2 regions of the Bacillus paramycoides genome follow, and region 1 is predicted to be linked to the other one. Evidence: a T-box and tRNA genes for the amino acid it is inferred to sense, from the RefSeq annotation. Region 1 holds a T-box; the other holds one or more tRNA genes.

The links. A T-box is a leader RNA that pairs with one kind of tRNA and senses whether it is charged. The one in region 1 lies ahead of AAG068_RS22375 (valine--tRNA ligase), so its partner is inferred to be a tRNA-Val.
Region 2: it encodes a tRNA-Val, which carries the amino acid that the T-box ahead of AAG068_RS22375 (valine--tRNA ligase) is inferred to sense. The anticodon was not compared.

The regions. Positions count from the first base shown of each region.
Region 1 is NZ_CP152427.1:4,322,919-4,327,359, forward strand. It holds gene AAG068_RS22370 (bifunctional folylpolyglutamate synthase/dihydrofolate synthase) at 1-91, opposite strand, end outside; gene AAG068_RS22375 (valine--tRNA ligase) at 184-2,829, opposite strand; T-box leader at 2,867-3,098, opposite strand; gene ysxE (spore coat protein YsxE) at 3,219-4,244, opposite strand; gene spoVID (stage VI sporulation protein D) at 4,307-4,441, opposite strand, start outside.
Region 2 is NZ_CP152427.1:1,245,907-1,250,347, forward strand. It holds gene AAG068_RS06425 (hypothetical protein) at 142-318, shown strand; gene AAG068_RS06430 (hypothetical protein) at 400-945, shown strand; gene AAG068_RS06435 (hypothetical protein) at 1,103-1,699, shown strand; tRNA gene AAG068_RS06440 (tRNA-Val) at 1,763-1,835, opposite strand; gene AAG068_RS06445 (hypothetical protein) at 2,022-2,246, opposite strand; gene AAG068_RS06450 (hypothetical protein) at 2,685-2,912, shown strand; gene AAG068_RS06455 (D-alanyl-D-alanine carboxypeptidase family protein) at 3,068-4,354, shown strand.

The sequences.
Region 1 (4,441 bases):
GCATCCATCTCATTCTTTCTAATCCTGGTTTAATACCAAACTTCAATCGGCTATGAATCCACCCTATCGCTTCTTCGTATGTATGTATCACGTATGCTTTCCCCTTTCAAAAGACAACCTTCATACTCCTATTATACGCAAAGAAAAGAGACTCACCAATATAGTGAGTCTCTAAAAAGCATTTTATTTCTCAAGATCTGCTAGACGTTGGCGAACTGCTTCGCGTTTTTCTAGGTAATCTTGCTCTTTCGCACGCTCTCCTTCAATAACTGCTGCAGGAGCTTTTGCTACGAAACCTTGGTTTGAAAGTTTCTTCTGTACACGTTCTACTTCTTTGTCGAACTTCTCAAGTTCTTTCTCAAGACGCGCTTTCTCTTCATCAAGATTGATAAGATCAGCTAACGGTAAGAATAACTCTGCACCTGTTACGATTGCAGTCATTGCTTTTTCTGGCGCTTGTAAGTCCGTTTGAATTGTTAATTCGCTCGGGTTACAGAAACGCTCAATGTAAGAGCTGTTTTTCGTAAGTTGAGCAAGTACAGCCTCGTCTTTTGCTTTAATTTGCATTTGAACTTTTTTGCTCATTGGCGTATTAACTTCTGCACGGATGTTACGAACAGAGCGAATGATATCAACTAGAAGGTGCATTTCTGCTGCAGCTTCTGTATCTTGTAAATCTTCGCGAACTGTTGGCCACGCTGCTACTGTAATAGATTCGCCTTCGTGCGGTAAATGTTGCCAAATCTTCTCTGTTACGAATGGCATGAATGGGTGTAATAGACGCATTGTTTGGTCTAATACGTAAGCTAAAATAGAACGAGTTGTTTTCTTAGCTGCTTCATCTTCACCGTATAGAGGAAGTTTCGCCATTTCAATGTACCAGTCACAGAAATCGTCCCAAATGAAGTTGTATAATGAACGACCAGCTTCACCGAACTCATATTTATCCATGTTACGTGTTACGCTTTCGATTGTTTCATTTAAACGAGTTAAAATCCACTTATCTGCAACTGATTTTTCACCAGTTAAATCGATTTCTTCATACTTCATATCATCCATGTTCATTAATACGAAACGTGATGCATTCCAAATTTTATTAATGAAGTTCCAAGTAGATTCTACTTTTTCCATGCTGAAACGTAAGTCTTGACCTGGGGCACTTCCCGTTGATAAGAAGAAACGCATTGCATCTGCACCGTACTTCTCGATAACTTCCATTGGGTCAATACCGTTACCAAGAGATTTACTCATTTTACGTCCTTGCTCATCACGAACTAAACCGTGAATTAATACATCTTTAAATGGACGCTCGCCTGTAAACTCTAAACCTTGGAAAATCATACGAGATACCCAGAAGAAGATGATGTCATAACCCGTTACTAGTGCATCTGTTGAATAGTAACGTTTGAAATCTGCTGCATCTTCATTTGGCCAACCAAGTGTTGAGAATGGCCATAGTGCTGAACTGAACCATGTATCAAGTACGTCGTTATCTTGATTCCAGTTTTCAATATCTGCTGGTGCTTCTGTACCTACGTATACTTCACCAGTTTCTTTATGATACCAAGCTGGAATGCGGTGTCCCCACCATAATTGACGAGAGATACACCAGTCGTGAATGTTTTCCATCCAACGTAAATATGTGTTTTCGAAACGCTCTGGTACGAACGTTACTTTCTCTTCTTCTTTTTGCTGAAGTGCTACTGCCTTCTCAGCAAGTGGAGCCATTTTTACGAACCATTGTGTTGATAAGTAAGGCTCAACAACTGCACCACTACGCTCACTATGACCTACTGAATGCATATGAGGCTCGATTTCTACTAATACGCCCGCTTCTTGTAAATCTTTTACTAACGCTTTACGGCATTCGAAACGATCCATGCCGTTATACTTACCAGCTTTTTCGTTCATCGATCCATCTTCGTTCATTACTAAGATACGTGGTAAGTCATGACGGTTACCTACTTCAAAGTCATTTGGGTCATGAGCTGGTGTAATTTTTACAACGCCTGTTCCGAAATCTTTTTCTACATACTCATCAGCAATAATCGGAATCTCACGGCCTACGATTGGAAGTGTAACTGTTTTTCCGATTAAATGCTTGTAACGATCGTCTTCTGGATGAACCGCTACTGCTGTATCACCAAGCATCGTTTCTGGACGAGTTGTTGCAATACGAATATGACCAGAACCATCTGTTAATGGATAGTTCATATGGTAGAATGCACCTTGAACTTCTTTATGAATTACTTCAATATCAGAAAGAGCTGTGCGTGTTGCTGGATCCCAGTTGATAATATATTCACCGCGGTAAATTAAGCCTTTTTCGTATAATTGAACGAATACTTTATTAACCGCATCAGATAAACCTTCGTCTAATGTGAAACGTTCACGAGAATAGTCTAGTCCTAAACCAACTTTCCCCCATTGTTGACGAATGTGAGAAGCGTATTCTTCTTTCCACTCCCAAGCTTTTTCAAGGAATTTCTCACGGCCAAGATCGTAACGTGAAATACCTTCTTCACGAAGTTTTCCTTCTACTTTCGCTTGTGTTGCGATACCCGCATGGTCCATTCCTGGAAGCCATAATACATCGTAACCTTGCATACGCTTCGTACGAGTTAAAATATCTTGAAGAGTTGTATCCCAAGCGTGACCTAAGTGTAACTTACCAGTTACGTTCGGAGGTGGAATTACAATTGTATAAGGTTGCTTCTTCTCGTCTCCTGTTGCTTCAAAATATTTGCCTTCTAGCCACCACTGATAAAGGCCTTCTTCAACGGACATATGATCATATTTAGTTGGTAAATTCTTTTCCGTATTTGACATTATTTTCCCTCCTTAAAATAAAAAATGCCCCTCATCCAAAAAGGACGAGGGACATCGCGGTACCACCTTTATTTACAAACAAATTCAGAATTTGCTTATACTCTTAATTTGATAACGGACAAATCCGTCTTTTCCTAATAAGAACTATTCCGTTCAGAAAAGATGCTCCAGGGCTACCTTCTAACATAACTATCTAGAGAATCTCCCAGCTAATGATTCTCCTCTCTGAAGACGTTTCTTGTTATACTCTTCCCCTTCAAGGCATTTATATGATTGTTAATTATTATATACAATAGTGTAAAAAACGAAACCTTATTCGTCAAGATAAATTTAAGACTACGAATTTTTTGAAGCACAAAAAAGATAAGTAGAGGATGCTACTTATCTTTTTACCCGTTCCCCTGCTGGGCAGCTTGTAATTGCGAAAGGAAATATTCTATATTGCTAACGAGCCAATGCGCTTGTTGCAAACTCTTTACTCCGAGAAGTTCATTTTCCTCATTACGGCTCTCTCTTCTTTTTTTATAAGACTGAATTTGCCGAATAAATTGCGATGGATACGTCATGTACGCAAACATGAGTAGTTGCTCTTCTTTCGTAAAAGGGAAATTTTTTTGATACATTTGATACCATTCAAACCGATCACTTCGCGCAATTGGATATGTGTTTAACGACCGAGAATAGAACCCTACAATATCTTGCACTGGTGTTGCAAACTTCGATTTTTCTAAACTAATGAAATAGCCATTCCGTTCATAATCAAATAAAAAATGATTAAGTGATACGTTGCCATGCACAAAAGTAATACGTGTTTTTTCTTTTTCTTTCATCGCATCGTTCCACTCTTTTAATTGCTTCGTTGCAAACTCACGCGCTCTCATTACATGATGATAGTACGTACAATATTGCAATTCAAACGGAGACATATACCATTTCGCTTCCGATTCTACAAGAAACTCTTCTAACATCTCACCATCGTTTTCCCAGCGATCGGATATATTCGTATAATGTTTCTCTAAATCTTCTTCTGTATACGTTTCTTCTTTTACCGTTTTTTGATGCAACGTTCCGAGAGTCTGAAACATTTTATGGTATTGATCATTATCCTCGCCGTTTCCTTCCGCACGTTCTAACCACGGCATTAAATAATAGTTATACGTACCATCACTTAAAATATAATTTCCATCCGTCGCATGGTATATAGGTACATAATTTGAGAAACCTTTCTCTTTCAAAAATTGAATATGGTGCAGAAAGTTATTCCGCTCTAACTTCCTGCCTTCTATTTTCTTGAGCGCATATGGACCTTGATTCGTATAAATTTTCGTTACACTTCCGTGCTCTTCCATATGCTGCGTATCCAATTTATATTGCCTTACAATGGGTTCATAGCGATTTCGTAATTCCATATCCATACGAATAACCCTTTCTATTCAAAACATAGCCTTCAGAAAAACAAGTGAGTGAAACCACTCACTTATTTCGTTTTTGCTCTTGAAACAGGAATATAAATAATTTGTCCTGTAGTTAAATATATGTCTTCTGTTTGATTGACACGGTATAAGTTTTGTACAGACGTTTCATAACGCTCTGCAACAGATTCGATCGTATC
Region 2 (4,441 bases), 2.2 Mb from region 1:
CAGTAAGACCCCCACCTCAAAATTCAGGGGAAGCAAAGAAGTTAGGTGGGGGATCAACTGCCCGTAAAAGCCCGATTGGTTCAACTAATAATCAGTGGGGGATGAACAAAACCCCCACTGATTAAAGTTTCACTTTATATTTTGATGAATAAAGAAGCACTACAAAAGAGAGAGTTCATTTTATATGTATTATTTGCTGCTATTAATATATCGCTTTGGTTATCGCTTATGATCTTTGAGCGGAGTATGTGGATGGTAGCGGGGCATTATGTACTTGGAGCAATTGTAATTGTTTTTTCGAATAGGAATAAGAGATAAGCCAGCGACCTTAAAGTTGCTGGTTTTTATTTTGCTATTTATAATGAAGAAACAAATTTTTAATAGAGAGTAGTGGGCGTTATGAGATGGAAAGAGGGAACGTTTGAAAAAATAGAAACGAATGACGCATCTATTGAGCAACTTATAAACACGTTTAAGGAACAAAACGTAATTGGTGGTGCAATAATAAGCTGTTTTAAAGTACATAACGAAAATTTTTTCAAAGAAATACCACATTCGAAAGAGGAACACGAACACTTCTTTAGAAGAATCGTTAACTCTTTAGATATAATACATAGCTTAGAAGAGCTAAAAATACATACGTCAGAAAAATATAAGTTTCGTTTTAAAGAGCAGCTGGCAGTCATGCTTGATGGAAGCATCGCCGCTCAAATTTTGTGGGGCGGAGCATATGAAGGATTTAAGGAACGACCAGTTATCGCAAAGCAACTAGCAGTCAATGTATGTCAATATATGTTCCAAGATCGATACGAAGATATTAAAGTGTTCGAAAGCTATCGCCCTTGGACAGATTGGTTTTACGATGTTGCGTGGGATGTTACTTGGATGGTGTTAGATAGTAAGGAGCAGAAAATGTGGTTCATTTGTGCTACGGATACGGATTGATAGAAGAGGGCCTTGTAGGAATGCTGCAAGGCTCTTAATATTTTGGGAATGAATAGAAAATAAATCATATAAATGCTATACCAAAAAATGTTTGTAATGTCAGTTTCATACTATTATATAGTGATGACTTACTAGAAAAGATAAGAGGAGAATAAACGTGAAAAAGATACAGAAATTATTACTGTTAATGATGGTAGTAGGATTAACAGTCGGTGTATTAGCAGGATGTGCAAATCCGAAAGATACGACAGAAGAATTTTTAACCGCGATACAAAAAGGTGATGTTGAAAAGGCTCGTACATTTGTTGAGAGTGACAAGGAATTTAATAAACTAAATGAAAAAACAGGTGATGCTGAGGCAAAAGCAATGCTGAGTGCAATTACGAAAAACTTTAAATTTGAAAAGCCTGAAGAAGTATCGAAAAAAGATGACACAGCAGAAGTGAAAGTGAAAATTACATCTGCCGATCTATCCGTTGCTGTAACAAAAGCAGTGGGAGAAGTTATGCCAATGGCCTTCGTTAGCGCTTTTAGCGAAGACAAAGAGCAATCTGAAAAAGCAATCGAAAAAACAATGACATCAGCAATCGTCAAACACTTATCAGATAAAGATGCAATCATGGCAACTCGCGAAGTTACATTGAACTTAAAGAAAAACAAAGATGGCGACTATAAAATCGTTGCAGATGATAACTTGAAAGAAGTATTATTTGCCAATGCGAAGTCTTTGGAGAAGATGTTTGATGGGAAGTGATTGACTTAGATAAAAAAGAGAAACCATATCACGTAGAAAGTTGATATGGTTTCTCTTTTTTTATGACCCCGGAGAGGCTCGAACTCACGACCTCCACCCTGTCAAGGTGGCGCTCTCCCTGCTGAGCTACGGGATCTTCAAAAGTGCGTATGTAACAGCATCTTTAATCTGTATGCTAAAGTAATTATATAAAATTAACTGAAATTTTACAATATTTTATATTGAATTTGAAAGGAAAGTAGTTGGAATCAGGCTAGTTGTGTATTAAGGAATACATAGGTAGAGAATGTAATGAAAAGTCGGTTCGAATAAAGTGGTTATATTATTTTTTTCGATACCAATCCAAAGGACCTTCATCACTTAAATCAACAAGAAAAGGGAATAAGAAGTGTAAAGGTAAGCTAATAAATTCTGGCATAGCGTTCACTGTTTTCTTTGATAGATACTGCCTCCCAAAACAATACGGACAATCTTTTTCAAATGTCACGAGTATTGACCATATATCTTTTATTGTCCACTTCGTTTTACAATACGTACAACGGGCCATAGAGTTCCTCCTCATGTTAAGATTACTTCTAGTATATTCCATTTTATTGTACTGAAGTCATTTGTATTTGGTGTGATAAAATGTAATTTGTTTTATTTTTATTTAAATTTATTTAGTTATTTATGTTCATTTACATATCGTTTCATATTTTTGCAGGGTGATAGATTTTCAGCTTCGATATGCAAACTGGCCAATATATCCTTTTTACAATTTACTTAAAATCATGTATAACAGAGATACAAGATTATTTTACCCCGCTATTTGCGGGCAGTAAGATCCTCGCTCAAAATTCAGCGAAAGCAAAGAATTTAGGTGGGAGATCAACTGCCCGTAAAAGCCCGATTGGTGAGGGCTGATAATCCGTGGGGGATGAAGAAAACCCCCACGGATTAAAGTTTCACTTTATAAATATTCAGAAGTAGAGGGAGAATTATTGTAATGGTAAGGAAAACGTTCAAGATGCGTGTATCTAGAAATAGAACGATTTCGATTAATGGATCAATTCTTGATGTGGATGTTACACATGATGAGTTTTTACAAGAGTTTGTTGAGTGGGTGGATTCTAAAGGTTGGTCGTTTATGGGGATGACAGATGAGATTACACCTGAGGAAGCTAGTCAAAAATTAATAGATTCATTGATTGATGAGAAGGATAAGAAAGAATAATTCTTTCTTATTTTTTATTGTATATTTATGTCGTTCATCGTAAAAATATGATATAGTAAAAAACAGTGAATATTCTTCCAATTTAATACAATTTACATATGGATTGGTAGATTCAGTTTTTAAGTAGAGAGAGTATAGGGAAAAGGGAGAGTCATATGGTAAAATTTAAGAAAATTTTGGCTTTTATTACCGTTATTTGTTTATTTTTTTTGACACCTATGACGTTACGTGCTGAGACAAATATTGGAGTGAATCCAGAACAAGTAGCCCCACCACCTAAGGAAGGGCCGAATGTTTTTAGTCAGTTTGCAACTACGATTGATGCGAAAACTGGAGATATTTTGTATGATAAAAACGCACATCATCGTGCATTTCCGGCTAGTATGACGAAAGTGTTAACGGCGATTTTACTTATGGAGCATACGAAGCCAGAGGATCAGTTTACGTTTTCACAATTAGCATTAGATCAAGAGAAGAGTAATTATCAAATTGAGTTTCAACCTGGTGAGACGATTAATAGAAATACTGCGCTTATGATTTTAATGGTGCTGAGTGCGAATGATGTGTCGTATGCGATTGCGGAGCGTATTGGTGGAAGTGTTGAGAATTTCGCTCATATGATGAATGAGAGAGCGAAGCAATTAGGTGCTACAGATAGTCATTTTGTCACGCCAAACGGATTGCATGATCCGAATCATTATACTACGCCATATGATATTGCGATGATTACGAGAGGTGTGCAAAAGTACCCTGAAATACTTCAAGCAATGAATACGAAAAGAACGACAGTTACGACATCTAGACAGACAGTGTCTATTTTTAACAAGTCTACTTATTTTGAAAATCCATATAGTATTGGTGGAAAGACAGGTTTTACAAATGAAGCGCGCAATACACTCGTTTTATTAAATGAGAAGGATGGAAATCGTATTATAAATGTAGTAATGGCTTCTCAAAGACCTGAAATTTATGAAGATTTGAAGCAGATGGCGGACTATTCTTTCGGTCAATTTGTGAAGCAAACGGTACTAGATAAACATAGTTGGCATCAAAAGACAACATATTTAAATAAAGATATTGATAGCGAACTTGAGCAAAGTGCAGAACTTATGCTTAAGAAAGATGAAGGGAAAAACGTAAGGACGATTTTCCGTGCGGCTTCATTAGATAAAGATTCTTTATATCATAAAGGAATTCATCGTGGTGAGGTAGTTGGATCAGTTGATATTACGAAAAATAATCAAACAATTGCGACGGTAAATGTTCTTTCAAAAGAAGATGTTACTTTTGCGATACCTAAAAAAGATACGGATACGCCTGAAGTAAAAGAATCAAATGTGAAAATAATAAGCATTGGGATAGGTGCGGCTGTATTATTTGGAGCCATTTTATTTGTAGTGCTACGCCGAAATACAACAGGAATGAAATCAGAAGAAAAATAAATTACTAGTTAAAAGGCTGTGAAGAGACTTTGTCACAGTCTTTTTTTGTATAAGATAACTAATAATTGTAAATTTTCTTATTGCGTT